Regions from separate parts of the Glutamicibacter mishrai genome, predicted to be linked through region 3. Evidence: riboswitches for the same ligand, from Rfam matches in the RefSeq annotation. Region 3 holds a riboswitch; each other region holds the start of a gene.
The links. A riboswitch is a leader RNA that binds a small molecule or an ion and turns the genes downstream of it on or off. The one in region 3 is predicted to bind S-adenosylmethionine.
Positions count from the first base shown of each region.

Region 1: linked by a shared signal. The riboswitch ahead of D3791_RS08090 (flavin reductase family protein) and the one ahead of D3791_RS11820 (O-acetylhomoserine aminocarboxypropyltransferase/cysteine synthase family protein) in region 3 are both predicted to bind S-adenosylmethionine.
Region 2: linked by a shared signal. The riboswitch ahead of D3791_RS07430 (substrate-binding domain-containing protein) and the one ahead of D3791_RS11820 (O-acetylhomoserine aminocarboxypropyltransferase/cysteine synthase family protein) in region 3 are both predicted to bind S-adenosylmethionine.
Region 4: linked by a shared signal. The riboswitch ahead of D3791_RS09660 (O-acetylhomoserine aminocarboxypropyltransferase/cysteine synthase family protein) and the one ahead of D3791_RS11820 (O-acetylhomoserine aminocarboxypropyltransferase/cysteine synthase family protein) in region 3 are both predicted to bind S-adenosylmethionine.

Region 1 is NZ_CP032549.1:1,712,365-1,716,717, reverse strand. Features, by position in the region: gene D3791_RS08100 (PaaI family thioesterase) at 1-217, opposite strand, end outside; gene D3791_RS08095 (AMP-binding protein) at 235-1,842, opposite strand; SAM riboswitch class IV at 2,218-2,335, shown strand; gene D3791_RS08090 (flavin reductase family protein) at 2,433-2,933, shown strand; gene dnaB (replicative DNA helicase) at 3,590-4,353, shown strand, end outside.
Region 2 is NZ_CP032549.1:1,567,629-1,571,981, reverse strand. Features, by position in the region: gene D3791_RS07440 (GntP family permease) at 60-1,421, shown strand; gene D3791_RS07435 (SdpI family protein) at 1,504-1,866, opposite strand; SAM riboswitch class I at 2,135-2,225, shown strand; gene D3791_RS07430 (substrate-binding domain-containing protein) at 2,294-3,334, shown strand; gene D3791_RS07425 (sugar ABC transporter ATP-binding protein) at 3,318-4,353, shown strand, end outside.
Region 3 is NZ_CP032549.1:2,506,839-2,511,191, reverse strand. Features, by position in the region: gene D3791_RS11825 (cystathionine gamma-synthase) at 36-1,247, opposite strand; gene D3791_RS11820 (O-acetylhomoserine aminocarboxypropyltransferase/cysteine synthase family protein) at 1,247-2,548, opposite strand; SAM riboswitch class I at 2,636-2,726, opposite strand; gene D3791_RS11815 (LysR family transcriptional regulator) at 2,959-3,900, opposite strand; gene D3791_RS11810 (DUF1852 domain-containing protein) at 4,023-4,353, shown strand, end outside.
Region 4 is NZ_CP032549.1:2,041,869-2,046,221, reverse strand. Features, by position in the region: gene D3791_RS09680 (shikimate dehydrogenase family protein) at 1-527, shown strand, start outside; gene D3791_RS09675 (methylated-DNA--[protein]-cysteine S-methyltransferase) at 536-1,165, opposite strand; gene D3791_RS09670 (RNA polymerase sigma factor) at 1,162-1,659, opposite strand; gene D3791_RS09665 (histidine phosphatase family protein) at 1,755-2,300, opposite strand; SAM riboswitch class I at 2,427-2,521, shown strand; gene D3791_RS09660 (O-acetylhomoserine aminocarboxypropyltransferase/cysteine synthase family protein) at 2,641-4,014, shown strand; gene D3791_RS09655 (CoA-binding protein) at 4,014-4,353, shown strand, end outside.

The DNA of each region.
Region 1 (4,353 bases), 790 kb from region 3:
TGCGTTCCGCCACCGCGAAACTGGCGCCGACACTGCCGGCGCTTTCAATCATCGAGGCGTACACCCCGCCATGGACTACGCCCCACGGGGTGTGGTGGTCCTCGTTCAAGTCGGCATGTCCGTGCACGGACGTGGCGGTGATGTCGTCAAAGACCAATCCGATGCTCTCGGTGAAGCGGCTGGTCTTATCGGGGATTCGAGGTTCGGGCGAATTCATGGGTGACTCCAAAAGTGTTAGGCGCTGGGCTGCTGCTCAATAGCCTGGGCTCTTAATACATTCTTTTGCACTTTACCCGTAGAAGTCCTCGGCAGATCCTGCGGGAAGATGATGGTGCGCGGGACCTTGTAGCCGGCCAGCTTTTCACGGGCGAAGCTGATCAGCGTCTGGGCATCAAGACTCGAGCCGCTGGCGCGAATCACGTAGGCCACCGGGCGCTCGCCCCACTTCTCATCGGCCACGCCGACCACGGCCAGATCCAGCACCTCGGGGTGCGAGGCCAGGGCCTGCTCCACCTCGATGGTGGAGATGTTCTCGCCGCCGGAAATGATGATGTCCTTGGCGCGGTCACGGACCTGGATATAGCCGTCAGGGTGCATTACGCCCAGGTCGCCGGTGTGGAACCAGCCGCCGCGGAAGGCTTCCGAGGTGGCGGCATCATCGCGGTAGTAGCCGATCATCACCATATTGCCGCGCAGTACGATCTCGCCCATGGTGGATCCGTCCGCGGGAACATCGACCATGTTCTCATCGACAATGCGGGCTGATTCGCCGGTGATCATGCCAACGCCCTGGCGGGCGAGCTTCGCGGCCCGGGCAGGAGGGTCCAGCTCATTCCATTCATCCTGGTATTCGCAAACCGTATAGGGGCCGTAGACCTCGGTCAGGCCGTAGACGTGGACCACCTCGATGCCCAGTTTCTGGAGCTTGGAGATGATGGCAGGGGACGGCGGGGCACCGGCCGTGGTGATCCGCAGCGGGGCATCGAGCTGATGAGCGCGGGAGGAATCGGCGATGATCGAGCAGACGGTGGGTGCGCCGCACAGATGGGTTGTATCCAGCTGCTCAATGGCATCCCAGACTGCATCTTCACGGACCGCGCGCAGGCACAGGTGGGTGCCACCAGCGGCTGTGACGGCCCATGGGGTGCACCAGCCGTTGCAATGGAACATCGGCAGCGTCCAGAGGTATCGGGTGGCCGCGGTGAAGCCCTGATGGTGGGCTTCGCCTAGCGAGTTCAGGTAGCTGCCTCGATGCGAGTAAAGCACGCCCTTGGGTTTTCCGGTGGTGCCCGAGGTGTAGTTCAAGGTGATCGGTGCGCGTTCGTCAGCGATCGCGTACCCAAGCCGTTCATCCGAGGCGGCGGACAGCAATTGCTGGAGCGTGCCGTCTACTGCAACGTCGGGGCGTGGCCCGGTGAACTGGTCATCGGTGATTTCAATCAGGGCCTGGAGCGTGGGATTGTCCCGGCGCAGGTTCTCGGTGTTCTCCAGCAGTTCGGTGTCTGCGAACAGCAGCTTGGCTTCGGAATGATCCATGATGTACTGCAACTCGTGGGCTGATAGCCGCGTATTCAAGGCGATGAGCACCCCGCCGGCCAACGGAACCGCGTAGTGGGCCATGAGCATTTCCGGAGTGTTCGGTGCCAAAACGGCCACTCGATCCCCGGGCTCGATGCGTGAGGCGAGGACTTGGGCGAAACGCTGGACGTGCGTTTCAAGTTCCCGGTAGGTATAGCTGCGCGTCCCATGGACGACGGCAGTCTTCCCTGGATAAACCTCTGCGGAGCGTTCAAGAAAGCGCAACGGGGTTAGCTCGGAATGGTTGGCCTGGGTATCTACCATGGAGGCATCCTTCACTCATCATCTCTGGCAACGGTGACAGGCAGTACGGGTGTGACCCGGAACACTGCGACTTCCATCGTTGCATGAACCTCAGCGTCAAAGTAAGAAACTTGGTTTCATTACGGTAGACGGCTCGGTAAAAACGGTGAAGGTGCAAAAGGCGATGAACTCCAACGCTTGCCATAAGTTAATGCGTTACGACGAAGATCACATATTTTTGGGTCGTCGCGGCAGCGATCAGAGGCTGTTTTGACGAATAAAAGACTGTTTTACTCCCTCGAATCAACGTAGTAGTCGAATATTTTGTTGAATATTGCGATTTGCGAAGTGAATTGTTTGACGGTGATTCGTCATGAGCCATATCGTTTTAAACAGAATCAAGAGCATCAGCTAAAAGCCCTGGCTTGCTGATCGGCAACCCTCTCAACGGTAGTGGGGTGCTCCAGGTGAGGATTCGGTTCTGCTCCAAATGGCGTCAGAACAAGTACCGCGCACGGCGTGAAGCCTCAGTGATAAGCAAGTTTGGAAGCATCCGAACCGACAAGTCCACTGGGTCTGACGCGGTGGGCAAGACCCGAAGGAATCGAGCCATGTCATTGAATCGTGAACTTGACCCGCTAACCCTACGTAAGGTTTTCGCTCAGCATCCCTCTGGAGTGGCCGCTCTGTGCGCAGAGGTGGATGGAGTAAAAACCGGCATCGTTGCCTCCTCATTCACCGTCGGCGTTTCACTGGAGCCGGCACTTGTTATGTTTGCGGTCCAGAAGTCTTCCAATACCTGGCCTAAGCTGCGCGGTGCCAGCCATATCGGAGTCTCAGTGCTCAGCGACCAGAATGGCGGAGTCTGCGCGCAGATTGCTTCGAAAAACGGTGATCGATTCCGCGGCGTCGATACGGTGACCTCCGATCAGGGTGCCTTGTTCATCGAGGAGTCCACACTTTGGCTGGAAACGTCTATTTACAACGAGGTTGAGGCAGGGGACCACTGGGTTGTGCTCTTGGAGGTGCATGGGCATCACACATCGCAGCACTCGCCGCAGATCTTCCATGACTCTCGATTTCATTCAATCCCAGTTCCTGAACTCGTCTAACACTTCCAAGTAGTAGCCTCATCGAGGCCTGTTGTGGATCACCGAGGTGATCCACAACAGGCCTCGATGCATTTCTTGATGTGTTGAATGCGAAGTAATAGTTATCCACGGTGTGGACAGGCGGGCCACTGTGAAAATGTGGACTACCGTTAGACTGGCGCTGGATATTTCCTCATTTATTGAGATGACTAAGGGTTTTGCGTACCCATCTATATCCACATAGTTATCCACATGGCTGTGGGCGCAGTGTGCAGAACTGTGTGAAAAGCGCAAGAAACCCTGAATTCCGGGCGTTTTTGGCTGTTGATAACTATTCTCGATATAGCGATAGATTCAATAAAATCTCTTTCTGTCCACAGTTGTGAAAAGATGAAAGACCTAGTCAAAAGCTATTACTGTCGGGTACTTGACATTAATCCACAGGGTTCTCCCCAGTTAGTGAACAGGCTAGTCCACAGGTGAGGGTATGTTATGCACAGGAGCTGTGGATAATGGGGTTTACGTGGGTAAATATCAGCCCTACTGTTGGCCTTGGGACAGAAATATCCACAGACGTTAATCATTGAACTGTCGGTCTCAACTGACAGGATGGAACGTTGCCATCGGGCAAGGATGAATTTTCCCAGTGGGGTCAATAGGGGATGGAAGTGTCTGTAATGAGTGCTGAGCCGGTATACGAAGGACGAGAGTCCGACGCTGGGCGCAAGCCGCCACAGGATGTCGAGGCAGAGATGTCCGTGCTCGGCGGCATGATGCTATCCAAGGACGCCATCGCTGACGTTGTTGAAGCGCTTCGCGGAACCGACTTCTATCGCCCGGCCCACGAATCCATCTACGAGGCAATCATCGATTTGTACGGTCGAGGCGAGCCAGCCGACGCCGTGACCGTAGCTGACTTGCTGACCAAACGCGGTGAAATTTCCCGCGTAGGCGGAGCCGCTTACCTCCACAATCTCATTCAGCAGGTGCCCACCGCAGCCAACGCCGGCTACTATGCAGAAATCGTGCGCGAGCGCGCCGTTCTGCGCCGCCTGGTTGATGCCGGTACCCGTATCGTCCAGATGGGCTACTCGCCTGACGGCGAAGTCGACGCCATCGTCAACGAAGCCCAGGCCGAGGTCTACAAAGTCGCCGAAAACCGCAGCAGTGAAGATTATGTCCGTCTCTCGGACATCATCGAAGGCACTGTCGACGAAATCGAAAATGCTGCCAATGCCGGTGACGGCATTACCGGTGTGCCGACCGGATTCTACGAATTCGACGAACTGACCCAGGGCCTGAAGGGCGGGCAGATGATTATCATCGCAGCCCGTCCTGCAGTCGGTAAATCAACTTTTGCCTTGGACTTCGCCCGGTCGGCAGCCATCAAGAACAACATGGCTACGGTCTTCTTCTCCTTGGAAATGGGCCGCAATGAAAT
Region 2 (4,353 bases), 940 kb from region 3:
AGCTTGAGCCGTTTTGCCGGAGAGTACACCGCAGACCGTGGCAAAGGAGCCAACCAACCGTGTACGAGCTAATTGTTCTGTTGATCCTCGTGATCGCCATTGTGCTGGTGACAGCGCGCTGGAAAATCAGCCCCTTCCTCGCGCTGATCGGCGCCGCCATACTTGCCGCATTCGCCTACAAGATCCCCTTGGCCGAAGTGGCCAGCACCGTCACCACGGCGTTCGGCAACACCATGGGCAATATCGGCCTGGTGATCCTTTTCGGGACGATGATCGGCATCATCCTGGAACGTTCGGGCGCCGCCATTTCGATGGCCGACGCGCTGATCAAGGTGCTGGGCACCAGATTCCCGAATCTGACGTTGACGATCATCGGCTACATCGTCTCCATTCCGGTCTTCTGCGACTCGGGCTACGTGGTGCTCAACTCGCTGCGCAAGGCCATCACGCTGCGCACCGGGGTATCGGCGCTGGCGACCTCGGTGGCGCTGATGACCGGCCTGTACGCCACCCACACCATGGTTCCTCCGACTCCCGGGCCGCTGGCCGCCGCCGAGAGCATCGGCATCGCCGATAACCTCGGGCTGATCATCGCCGTGGGCCTGCCGGTCGCTGCCATCTCCGCGCTGGCCGGCCTGGCCTACGCCAGCAGGTTCAACAAGTCCCAGTGGACGCCGATGGCTTCGGACGACGAGAACGATCTGGCCGACCTGGACTACGAGCAGCTGCGTGCAAGCTTCGGCAAATTGCCGCATCCGGTCTTGGCGTTCCTGCCGATCCTGGTGCCGCTGGTTTTGATCTGTGCCGCGTCCATCGCCAAATTGCCATCACAGCCTCTGGGCGAGGGCACGCTGGTTGAGGTCCTGTCGTTCATCGGCACCCCGGTGATCGCACTGATCTTCGGCCTGCTCTCGGCCACGCCGCTGCTGAGCGGGGACAAGAAGCTCTCCGACTTCAATGACCAGATGAACGAGGCAGTGCGTACCGCCGCACCGATCCTGCTGATCACCGGCGCTGGGGCGGCCTTCGGCGCCGTGCTGGCCTCCTCCAAGCTGACCGAATTCCTCTCAGGTTCCTTGAGCGGCCTGGGCCTGGGGCTGGCCGTGCCATTCTTGATTGCCGCCGCGTTGAAGTCGGCGCAGGGCTCGTCCACGGTGTCGATGGTGACCACCTCCGCGCTGGTTGCTCCGATGCTTGGATCGCTGGGGCTGGATTCCGAGCTGGGAATGGTGCTGAGCGTGTTGGCGGTCGGCGCCGGTGCGATGGTTGTTTCGCATGCGAACGACTCATACTTCTGGGTGGTCTCGCAGCTCAGCCGGATTCCGGTGATCACCGCGTACAAGACCCTCAGTGTTGCCACGGCGATCCAGGGTACTGCGGCGTTTGCCACCGTCTGGATCCTCGGGGCGGTCCTGCTCTAGGGGGCCTGTCGGGCAATTCTTATCAGCGCCGCGCCATCAACGAACGCTTCATTGATGGCGCGGTGTTCTCTTTAACTGGCGTTCAAGCGGAGAGCTCTTTGGCGACCTTGTTCCCCTTGGAAGCGGCAACCAGCATCATGGTGACGCCTAGGGCAAAGCCGATAGCGGTTACGGTAAAAGCTACGGTGAAATTCTGCATGAAACAGAAGATTGCCGAGGCGATCAAAAACAGCCAGCCAGTTATGCCAAAGATCTGAAGGATTGGCGCAGCTTCACGGTGCGCTGCCAGCCAGGCTTCATCGCTGGCCAGGGTGTGACGGGTCTTCACGCCAACGCTGTTGTTGCGCGGTATGCGCCCTTGGGCTCCCATGCGAGCCAGTATGCCCGCGGTGAGTGTGAGTACTAGCAACCCGAACATCAGGCTCAATGTGCTGGTTAGGTCCACGCGCGTGTCCTATCGATTAGTGTCTTTAGATTCAGTCTATATGATTTTGATATTTTTCTAGACCCAAGCCATACGGGACTTATCCGGTTCAAACAACAGGAACACTGCGAACCAGAGAACGTAATATGCGGACATATGACGCGCTTTTCAAGCGTCCAATGGGCTTCAAGCCGTCGAAAACCCCGGATTTGTGAAGAGATCTGACGCAGTGTTCCCTCCCATGACGCTGTAATAGCCACCTTGGCGGATCGATGTTTGACTCGAATGACACCCATCCAGAGCGGCTGAGAGACCTGGCTCCGCGACGCCGCAGCAAGTCTGCATCCTGCAGATAGTGCTAAAGCCAGGTTCGATGGAGCTCCCGGGTCGAGAAGCAAGGACTTCTGTTCGGGATCCCTCGGTTCTATCTGTCTAAGAGAGGGACGGCATGACTCGCACTCGCCCGAACATCCTGAAGCTTATGGTTGTTGCCCTGGCGGCAACCACGCTGCTCGCGGGTTGCTCGTTGAAGGAACCCCGCCCGGAAGTCGCTCCGGTCGCGGCGCAAAGCAGCAACCCGCAAGCCGAGCAGAAGCTCGAGAACGTTCCTACGCTTGAAGGCAAAAAGGTCGGCATCGCGGCCAAGGATATCCTGCACGACTACTCGCGTGTGGTCTACCAGCAGATCCAGGAACGCATCAAGGAACTCGGCGGCGAGGTCGTCGCTACCCAGGCCGAAGCCAAGGATGAGAAGCACGTTTCCGACGTGGAAAACCTGATTACCCAGTCGCCGGACGCCATCGTGGTGATCCTGGGTGATGCGCAGACGCTCACACCTGCCCTGGCCAAGGTGGACGCCACCGGGATCCCGCTGTTCACCATCGACTTCCAGAGCGAATACTCGAAGAACAACGTCACCAGCGACAACTGGAATGTCGGCACCACGCTGGCCCGCACCATGGCAGAAGACCTGCACGGCAAGGGCAAGATCCTGGTCTTCAATGGCTTCCCCGGCGTGACGCCGTGCCGAATTCGCTACAACAGCCTGAACCTGGTGCTCGAAGACTACCCGAATATCGAGAAGATCACCCCTGAACTCCAGGACAAGTACGAGGGCACCATCGAGGATGCCAAGAACCAGATCCAGGATCAGCTGCGCAGGCTGCCCGAGGGCGAAGTCGACGCGATCTGGTCGTGCTGGGACATGCCGCTGATCGGAGCGGCGCAGGCCATCGACCCCACCGATAATGACATCAAGCTCTATGGCGTCGACGCGGAACCCGGAGCCTTGGATCTGATCGCGGACCCGCAGAGCTCCTACCAGTTCACTGTCGCCCAGCCCACCAAGCAGATTGCGGCTACCTCGGCCACCAACATCGCCCTGTTCCTCGATGGGCAAACCGACAAGGTTCCGAGCACCAGCTATGCTGAGCCGATTTTTGTCGACAAGGACAACGTGAATCAGGTGCGCAATGACAACGGCATCTAATGCATTGCTGAGCATGGCCGGGATCAACAAATCCTTCGGAGCCGTGAAGGTGCTCGACGATGTCCACCTGCAGCTCCGGGCCGGCGAAGTCCTGGGCTTAGTCGGCGAAAACGGTGCCGGCAAGTCCACGCTGATCAAGATCCTCACCGGCCTGTACACCCTGGATACCGGCCAGATCGAACTGGCTGGCAACGCGGTGCAGATCCGCCGCCCCGCGGACGCGGAAGCTCTAGGCATCGAGGTAATCCACCAGGACCGCCATCTGGCCGGACGCCTGACCGTAGCCGAGCAGCTGTATCTGGGCACGAGCAAGAGCCGCGGGCTCTGGCGCCATGAGCGCACCGTGCAAGAGTCGGCCCGAGCCGACATCCTGCGCACCACCGGCCAAGAGCTGGATGCCTCGGCCTTCGTTGACGAGCTGAGCGTTGCCCAGCAGCAGCTGATCCAGATAGCCCGCGCCGTGCTGGCAGAGCCCAAGGTGCTGATCCTCGATGAGCCGACCGCGCCGCTGGCCAATGATGAGGTTGAACAGCTCTTCGATACGATCCGGCATCTGCGTGATCGCTCAGTGGGCATCATCTTCATCTCCCACTATCTGCAGGAACTGCAGCAGATTACCGACCGGATTACCGTGCTGCGCAATGGCAAGAATGCCGGCGACGCCAGTTTTGCCGCCGGTGACAGCATCGAGGATGTCATTGGCCTGATGCTGGGAAACCAGGTCAACGAGTTCTCGCATCAGAAGCGCGAGGCACCCGCACAGCAGGGGGAGCCTGCCCTTGAGCTCTCGAACCTGTCGGTCGCCGGGAAGCTGAGCGACATCAATCTTTCGGTGGCGCCCGGGGAAATCGTGGCTGTGACCGGCCTGGTGGGATCGGGGATCGAGGTGCTCGCCGATGCGGTGACCGGGAACCAACCACACGCCGGAACCGCGCTATTGCATGGCCACCCGGTGAAATCCGCCGCGGACTTCGCCGCCCGCGCCGGCGCCTACGTCCCCTCGAACCGGCATCAGGATG
Region 3 (4,353 bases):
GGGGCACGCCGCCCGATCATCGCGGTTCGATGCGATCAGGCGTTTTCCAGAGTCTTTTCACGTACCCGGGTGACGACCGGTTTGGACGCAGCGCGGGCCGCGGCCAGCCCGCGTTGCAGATCGGCGATCAGATCTTCGACCTCTTCGATGCCCACCGAGAGGCGGACCAGATTGGCCGGGATCTCCAGCTCGGTGCCGATCAGCGAAGCGTGGGTCATTTCGCGCGGATAGCAGACCAGGGATTCCACCCCGCCCAGGGACACCGAAAGCTGGAAGTACTCCATGGATTCGGCGAAGGCGCGGGCGGACGCCTCGTCCTTCAGGGCCACCGAGACGATGCCGCCAAAACCGTGCTGCTGGCGGGCAGCCAGCTCGTGGCCCGGGTGGTTCTCAAGCCCCGGGTAGTAGACCCGGGTGACCTCGGGCTGCGCATCGAGCCAGCGGGCCAGCGTGGAAGCGGTGGCGCAGTGGCGTTCCATGCGCAGGCCTAGGGTTTTCAGTCCGCGGGCGGCCAGGTAGGAATCCTGCGGTCCGGCCACCGCTCCCCCGGCGAACTGCTGGTAGCCCACCGCTTCGGCCAGGGATTGCCCGCGGAAGAGGTGATCGGCCACGATGACCGCACCTCCCAGCACATCGGAGTGCCCGCCGATGTACTTGGTGGTGGAGTGGACCACCGCGTGGGCTCCAAAATCCAGCGGGCGCTGCAGATAAGGAGTGGCGAAGGTATTATCCACGACCAGCAGGGCACCCTGCTCGCGGGCGATGGCAGCCCAGCCGGCCAGATCGGCGATGCCCAGCAGCGGGTTGGAGGGGGTTTCCACCCAGAGCAGTGCGGTGTTCGGCTGCACGGCGGCGCGCACCGAGTCCAGGTTGGTGATATCCACCGCCGAGGAGGTGATCCCCCACTTGCTGTGCAGCTTGGAGATCAACCGATTGGTGCCGCCGTAGCCGTCGGCACCGAGGATGATGTGGTCGCCCGGTTCGAGCACCGCACGCAGCAGGGCGTCTTCGGCCGCGATGCCCGAGGCGAAAGCGAATCCGGCGGCCCCGCCTTCCAGGGCGGTGAGCTGATCCTGGAAACCGTCGCGGGTCGGGTTGGAGCCGCGGGAGTATTCGTGCCCGGAACGCAGCACGTTGATGCCGTCTTGGATGAAGGTGCTGGTCTGGTAGATCGGCGGGACGACCGCGCCGGTGTGCGGGTCCTTGTGCTGGCCGGCGTGGACGGCCTGGGTGTTGAAGCCAGTCATCATGCTCCTTGGGTTTGCGGGGCCAGGGCCTGGTCCAATGCCAGATCCAGGGCCTGGGTGAGGTCTGCGAGCAGGTCGGCTGGGTCTTCCAGGCCGACCGAGAGGCGCAGGGTTGAGGTGTTCAGGCCGGCGTCGGCCAGCTGGGAGGCAGAGAGCCGGCAGTGGGTCATGGTGGCCGGGTGCGAAATCATGGTGCGGGTGTCCCCCACATTTGCGGCCAGCGAAATCAGCTTGAGCCCGTCGATCACCGGGGAAACCAGCGACGGGTGGGCCAGCTCGATGGCCACCACGCAGCCGGTTCCCTTCGGCGTGAGCTTCTTGGCCAGCTCGTGGCTGGGGTGGGCGGGCAGCGACGGGTGGTGGATGGCCGCGATGCCCGGGTGGGCAGAGAGCTCGTGAATCAGGGTGGTGACGCTGCGCTGCACGTGGGCGGCGCGTACCGGCAGGGTTTCGATGCCTGCCAGGATGCCCTGGGCGCTGGCCGGGGCCAAGGTTGGGCCCAGATCGTGCAGGAATTTGGAGCGGACCAGCATCGCGTAGGCGGCCGGTCCGTGGCGTTCGAGCAGCGAGGTGTTGTTCAGGCGCACTCGCGGGGCGGCGATTTGCGGCCAGCGCGCGGTGTCGGAGAAGTCGAATTCCCCCGAGTCCACGACGATCCCGCCGAGTACCGAGCCGTGTCCGGCCAGGCCCTTGGTGGCCGAGTGCACCACGATGTCGGCGCCATGATCCAGCGGCCGCACGTTCAGCGGGGTGGCCAGGGTGTTGTCCACGACCACCGGGATGTTGTGCTCGTGGGCGATGGCCGTGATAGCGGGAAGGTCGGCCACGGTGCACAGCGGGTTGGAGACGGACTCCAGGAAGAATGCGCGGGTGTCGTCCTCGATGGCCCCGGCCCAGGCGGCCGGATCGGCCTGGTCGACAAAGCTGATGCGGATGCCGAAGTCGGCGAAGGTGTCGGTGAGCAGATCCACGGTGCCGCCGTAGAGCGAGGAGGACGCCACGATGTGCTTGGGTCCCTGGGTCAGCGCCAGCAAGGACAACGCCACCGCGGACTGGCCGGTGGCGGTGGCCACCGCGTGGGCTCCGCCTTCCAGTGCTGCCACACGCTGTTCAAGGATCGAGACGGTGGGATTGCCGGTGCGCGAGTAGGTGAAGCCGGCCTGGCGCAGCGCGAACTTCTCGATCGCTTCGGCATGCGACTGGAATTGGTAGGCGGCGGAATTGTGCAGTGGCGGCAGCATCGGGCGGAAGTCTCCGCTCGGGCGGTATCCTGCGTGGACCGCGTCGGTTCCTTGGCTCATAGCTCCTCCTCGATTCTCTGCGAGGGAGTGCACCGATTAGGCATCGTGCAAAGGCACGAAGCACAGCGCGAAAACGCGTTCGGAACTGCTCCATCGTTCCTGGCATTAGCACCTTTCGGTTTCCCGATGGTTGCTGCGACGTCAACGAGCCAGATCTCTTAGTCGCTCTTGATGGTTTGTTGTTCTTCCATGGTTGGCCATGGGCTGCGAGGGGTGCAAGCGCTATCGGGCGGCGGGCTTCATACAAGGCCGCCAAGCTTCATATGTCGTGCACTTGTCATGATGACGCGGTGGCTGGCGCCACTTTGTGACGCACCAAAATGAGAATACCCCCGAGACTTTCAAGGCTTTTTCGGAAGTTTATGACGAAGGAGCGGCACTCGATGACCGAGAGTTACGCTGTTGGCGGCTCAGCCGAGCACTTCCACCCCGAAGCTGGCCACCACTGCGCGGACTTCCTGCAGGTAGCGCTGAGCCTGGTCGGTGAGCGGGATCGCGGCGTGATCGATCCAGCCGATCTCGATGCGCTCGTCGATGTCCAGCGGGATGGCAACGATGGATGGATCCAGCTCGTCGCTGATGATGCCGGTGGAGATCGTGTACCCGCCCAGGCCGATCATCAGGTTGAAGATGGTCGCACGGTCCGAGACCTGGATTTCCCGCTGGCTGGAGCGTGTGGAGAGCACTTCCTCGGCGAAGTAGAACGAGTTGTTCGCCCCTTGATCGAAGGTCAGCCGGGGCAGGTTTTCGAGGTCTTCGAGGGTGACCTGGTCACGGGTGGCCAGCGGGTTGCTGCGCGATACGAAGATGTGCGGGTCGGCGAGGAACAGCGGGTGGAACACCAGGCGGGATTCGCGCAGCAGCTTGTCGATGACTTTCCGGTTGAAGTCGTTGCGGTAGAGGATCCCGATATCGCTGCGCAGCGTGCGCACGTCCTCGATGATTTCCTCGGTGCGCGTCTCGCGGAGCGAAAACTGGTACTCCTCGGCCCCGCTGGCCTGGACCATCCGGACAAAGGCATCCACCGCAAAGGAGTAGTGCTGGGTTGAGACACCCAGCAGTCGTCTTGCCGCCGGCCGGCCGAGGTAGCGGTGCTCCAGCAGTTCCACTTGCTCCAGGACCTGGCGGGCGTAGCCGAGGAATTCTGCGCCCTCGGCGGTGAGCGTCACTCCCCTGGCCGAGCGCACCAGCAAGGTGCGCCCCACCCGCGATTCGAGCTCCTTCATCGCCGCCGACATGCTGGGCTGCGCGACGTAAATGAGGTCGGCGGCAGCCGAGATCGACCCCTCCGAGGCCACCGCCACAAAATAGCGCAGCTGCTGCAGTGTCAATCCATTCGAAACCTGAACCATAGTTTGAGTCTATATGAATCCATAGTTATATCGAGTTACCTGATATCAAGAATCACCCTGCATGATTGACGCAACGACTTCCCCTCGGCCTGTCCAGGCCTCCCAAATACAGATTGGCCATCATGGCAGACGCATTAAATTTCAGCATTAGCACCACAAGATTCGACGAGAATTACTCCCCTTCTGCGAATTCTCGAACCACGACAAACTTCGCCAATTTGGCGCGCGGAGAGCGCCGCGAAGAGAACCTTCGCAATGCCCTGACGATGATCAACCGCCGTTTCAATTCCCAGGCTCACTGGGACAATCCCCAAGGTGACCGCTATGCACTGGAATTGGAAATCATTTCCGCAAATGTACATGTTTCTGCCAATAATACCGATCAGGAATTTCCCCTTTTAGAAGTGCTTGAAACCACGATCGTGGATAAACTCACGGGTACCCGGTCCCAGG
Region 4 (4,353 bases), 460 kb from region 3:
GCTACAACACTGATCTGATTGCCGTAGAAAACAGGCTTGCCGCGAAATCCCATGATCACGTTTTGCTGCTCGGCGCAGGTGGCGCCGCTCGGGCCGCGCTGGTTGCGCTCAAGGGGCGCATCGGCACCGTCACCATCACGGACCGAAACCAGGATGTCGCAGCAGAGCTGTTGTCCCTGGCCAATGGCATGGGAATCCGGGGCAGGACCGTGGATTTCTCGCACGTTGCCGAAGCAGCCACGCAAGCCTCGCTGATCATCAATGCCACACCCATCGGCAAGTATCCAGAAGACCCAGCGCCTTGGGGCAAAACCCGGCTCACGCCTGGAACCTTTGTCTATGACTTCGTGTACGGCAAGCACGTCACGGGAACAATCCAGTCGGCCATAGACCAGGGCCTGGAATATTCCGACGGCTGGGAGCACCTGCTGCTTCAAGCCGAAGCGATGATTCCGCTGCTGGGCTTGGGAGAACAGACCGCTGCCCAGCTGCAGCTCTCCCTGAAGCGCATCCGCGAAAACAACTGAGCCGGGCTCTAGAACAGCGTGCCCGGCGCACCACCGAAGTCCGGATTTTCCAGCTTCAGCAATTCTGTTTTCGCTTCCAGTCCGCCCAGGTATCCGCCTAATGACCCATCAGTGCGCAGCACCCGGTGGCACGGCAGGACGATGGGGATCGGATTGGTCGCGCAGGCTGACCCGACGGCGCGTACGGCCTTCGGGTTGCCGATGCGCTCGGCCATTTGCGAGTAGCTCCAGGTATGCCCGTAGCCGATCTCGCCCAGCTCCAGCTGAACCTGGCGGCGGAAGGCAGTGGAGAGCTTGAGGTCCAAGGGCACGTCGAAATTGTGCCGGGTTCCGGCAAAGTACTCGTCCAGCTGCCTGGCCACGGCATCCAGGCGCGAAGGATCCTTGAGGATTCGCGGGCTGAGTTTTTGAGCGAGCAGTTCAAGGATCTTGTCGTGGTCTTCGGTTTCGAAGGCCACCCGCACCAGGCCAGCCGTGGTGCTGGCCAAAAGCAGCGAGCCTACCGGGCTATCAACGATGCGGTAGGAAACGTCGAGCAGTTCCTCGGCCTGCGCCTTGGCCCGAAGTTCATTGCCCAGTTTTTCCAAAAGCGCGGTTTCTTCTCCGGTTGCGGTTGGGTTGATTCTTGAGTCAGTCATGACTGCTCCTGCCACAGTGTGTCGTCGCCGAGTATCCGGCGAAGGTTCTTGATCCCGTCGCTGCCTGCACGCCGAGCCGCGGCCTCAGTCCCGGAAACCAGATGGGCTATATGCGCATAGCTCAACCCGCCGAGATACCTGTACCCGACTACCAGCCGTTGTTTCTGGGGCAATTGGGCAACCTCTTGCCAGAGCTGGAGGTTCTCCAGCTCCAGCCCAAGATCCGGTTGGCCGTCAGCGTGGTCCCATTGCTGGTGATCGTCAAGGATCTCCGGCTTGTTCCTGCGCAGTTCATCGATGGCCTTGTTGCGCGCGATACGCACCAGCCAGGCGAGGACATTGGCATCATCCGCCAGCTGCGGATAGGCCTTGAGCGCGGAAAGGAAGGTCTCGGACCAGGCGTCCTGGGCGCGGTGCTCATCAAGCAAGGCACGGCAAACCCGTAATACGTTCAGCCCATAATCCTGGACTATCCGCTCAAAGGGTACTTGCATGGCTCTCCTGAAGTTTGGCGCCTTGACGGGCTTTCACCATGTAAACGCAGTGCGCTGCAAAAGTGTGAGGTTCCGGAGAAGAAAACTTCCAGGTCCTAGCAGCTGACCAAATCGAGTTCTTCAGCCAGCTCGTTGAGGCGTTGGATATTGATCTGGATGATCTCGCCGTTTTCCACGCCTCGTGGCAGCTTGGTTCCAGCCAGTGCATCGCGGATGGCGCGCATGGTTGCGCCATGGCTCACCACGGCCACCTTCTTGCCGGCATGTTCCACCGACAGGTCAATCAAAGCGGGAATCGCCCGGCGCAGGATATCGTCGATGGGTTCGAGCTGGGACTGCAACGACACTGATTCCTCGTCGGAGACCTCGGCCATGATCCGGCCTTCCAACGGCCCGAATCCGCGTTCGATGAGATCCGGGACCGGCTGGCCGGTTTCTGCGTTTAATTCCTCGGCAATCAATGCGGCGGTTTCCTGGGCCCGGCCCAGAGGGGAAGCGAGGATCAAGGAGAAGCCCTGGCCTACCAATTCGCGGCCGACACCGCGGGCTTGTCCGCGTCCGGTGTCATTCAGTGGAATGTCGGTACGCCCTTGAAGGCGGCCAGCCAGATTCCAATCGGTCAGTCCGTGTCTGATCAACACCAGCGCAGTATCCATGAGTCCAGCGTACCGGCGAGCATGGATATCGAAGAATCTCCGATATTACGTCCAATACGCAACGTTACGACTCATAGTTAGGTCACGAACGGTCATGTTGCGAAGATTATTACACCATCCCGAGCGGCTGAGAGATCTGGTTCGATGAAGCCGCAGCAACCTGCCACATCCGGTGGTTACGGTGCTACCGCCAGAAACGATGCAGCCGCTTTTCCTGTTTAAGCAAAAACAGGAAGCGACATTGATTCCGGGATTCCTGCCTCGATCGCGCCACCGCCTAGCGGTGAATCGCGAAAACCCAATCGACAAGGAGTCGTAAGCCATCATGGCAGATCATCAGTTTGGATTCCGCACCCGCGCATTGCACGCCGGTGGCACCCCCGATGCCGAGCACGGCGCCCGCGCAGTGCCCATCTATCAGAGCACCTCATTCGTCTTCAAAGATGCCGATGACGCAGCCAACCTCTTCGCATTGCAGAAGTACGGCAACATCTACTCGCGCATCGGCAACCCGACCGTCGCTGCTTTCGAGGAGCGCATGGCTTCCCTGGAAGGCGGCATCGGCGCAGTAGCCACCGGCTCGGGCATGGCCGCCGAGTTCGTCACCTTCGCCGCCCTTGCCCAGGCCGGGGACCACATCGTGGCCTCCTCCAAGCTCTACGGCGGAACCATCACTCAGCTGGACGTCTCACTGCGCCGCTTCGGCATCAACACCACCTTCATCGACTCCAATGATCCAGCCGACTTCGAGGCCGCCATCCAGGAGAACACCAAGGCCGTCTACACCGAAGTGGTAGCCAACCCTTCGGGCGATATCGCCGACCTCAAGGGCCTGGCCGAGGTGGCGCACCGCCACCTGATTCCGCTGGTCGTCGACTCCACGCTCACTCCCCCATATATCTTGCGGCCGATCGAGCACGGTGCCGATATCGTGATCCACTCGGCAACCAAGTTCATCGGCGGCCACGGCACGACCCTTGGCGGCGTAGTGGTGGAATCCGGCAAGTTCAACTGGGGCAACGGCAAGTTCCCCGCCATGACCGAACCGGTAGCCAGCTACGGCAATGTCTCCTGGTGGGCCAACTTCGGCGAGTACGGCTTCCTGACCAAGCTGCGCAGCGAACAACTGCGCGACTTCGGCCCGGCGTTGCCAGCCCAGTCGGCGTTCCAGCTGCTGCAGGGCCTGGAGACCCTGCCTCAGCGCATGGACAACCATTTGGCCAATGCCAAGCAGGTTGCCGCATGGCTCGAAGCAGACCCGCGCGTCACCTACGTGAACTACGCGGGCCTGGAATCGCACCCGCAGCATGCGCACGCGAAGGAACTGCTGCCGATGGGAGTCGGCTCGGTCTTCAGCTTCGGCGTGAAGGGCGGGCGCGAAGCCGGCTCCAAGTTCATCGAAGCCTTGCAGCTGGCCAGCCACCTGGCCAATATCGGTGATGCCCGCACCTTGGTGCTGCACCCAGCGTCCACCACACACCAGCAGCTGAGCGCTGACCAGCTGGTTGCCGCCGGCGTTCCAGAAGACCTGATCCGCCTGTCGGTGGGTCTGGAAGATGTCGAGGACATCCTTTGGGATCTGGATCAGGCACTAACCGCTTCGCAGGAAGCCGTTGCTGGTTCTGCCGAAGAATTCGCGGCACCAACCTATGACGGTGCAGCTTGCGCCATTCCTGCCGCACCGAAGGGAGCTAACTAATGAGCACCACCGAACGCACCTGGGAAGGTCCGGGCGCAGCCGAGCGTCTGGGCATCCTGCGCGACACCAAGACCATTGCCATCGTGGGCGCATCGAACAAGCCCTCGCGTGCCAGCTACTTCGTCGCGACCTACCTGCTGTCTTCGTCCAAGTACAAGGTGTACTTCATCAACCCGGTACTGGATGAGATCTTGGGCCAGCCGGTCTACAAGTCTCTGGCAGATCTGCCAGAGACCCCGGACCTGGTGGAGGTCTTCCGCAAGCACGATGACCTGCCCTCGGTTTTGGACGAGGCCTTGGCTGTGGGCGCGAAGACCCTGTGGCTCCAGCTAGGTTCAT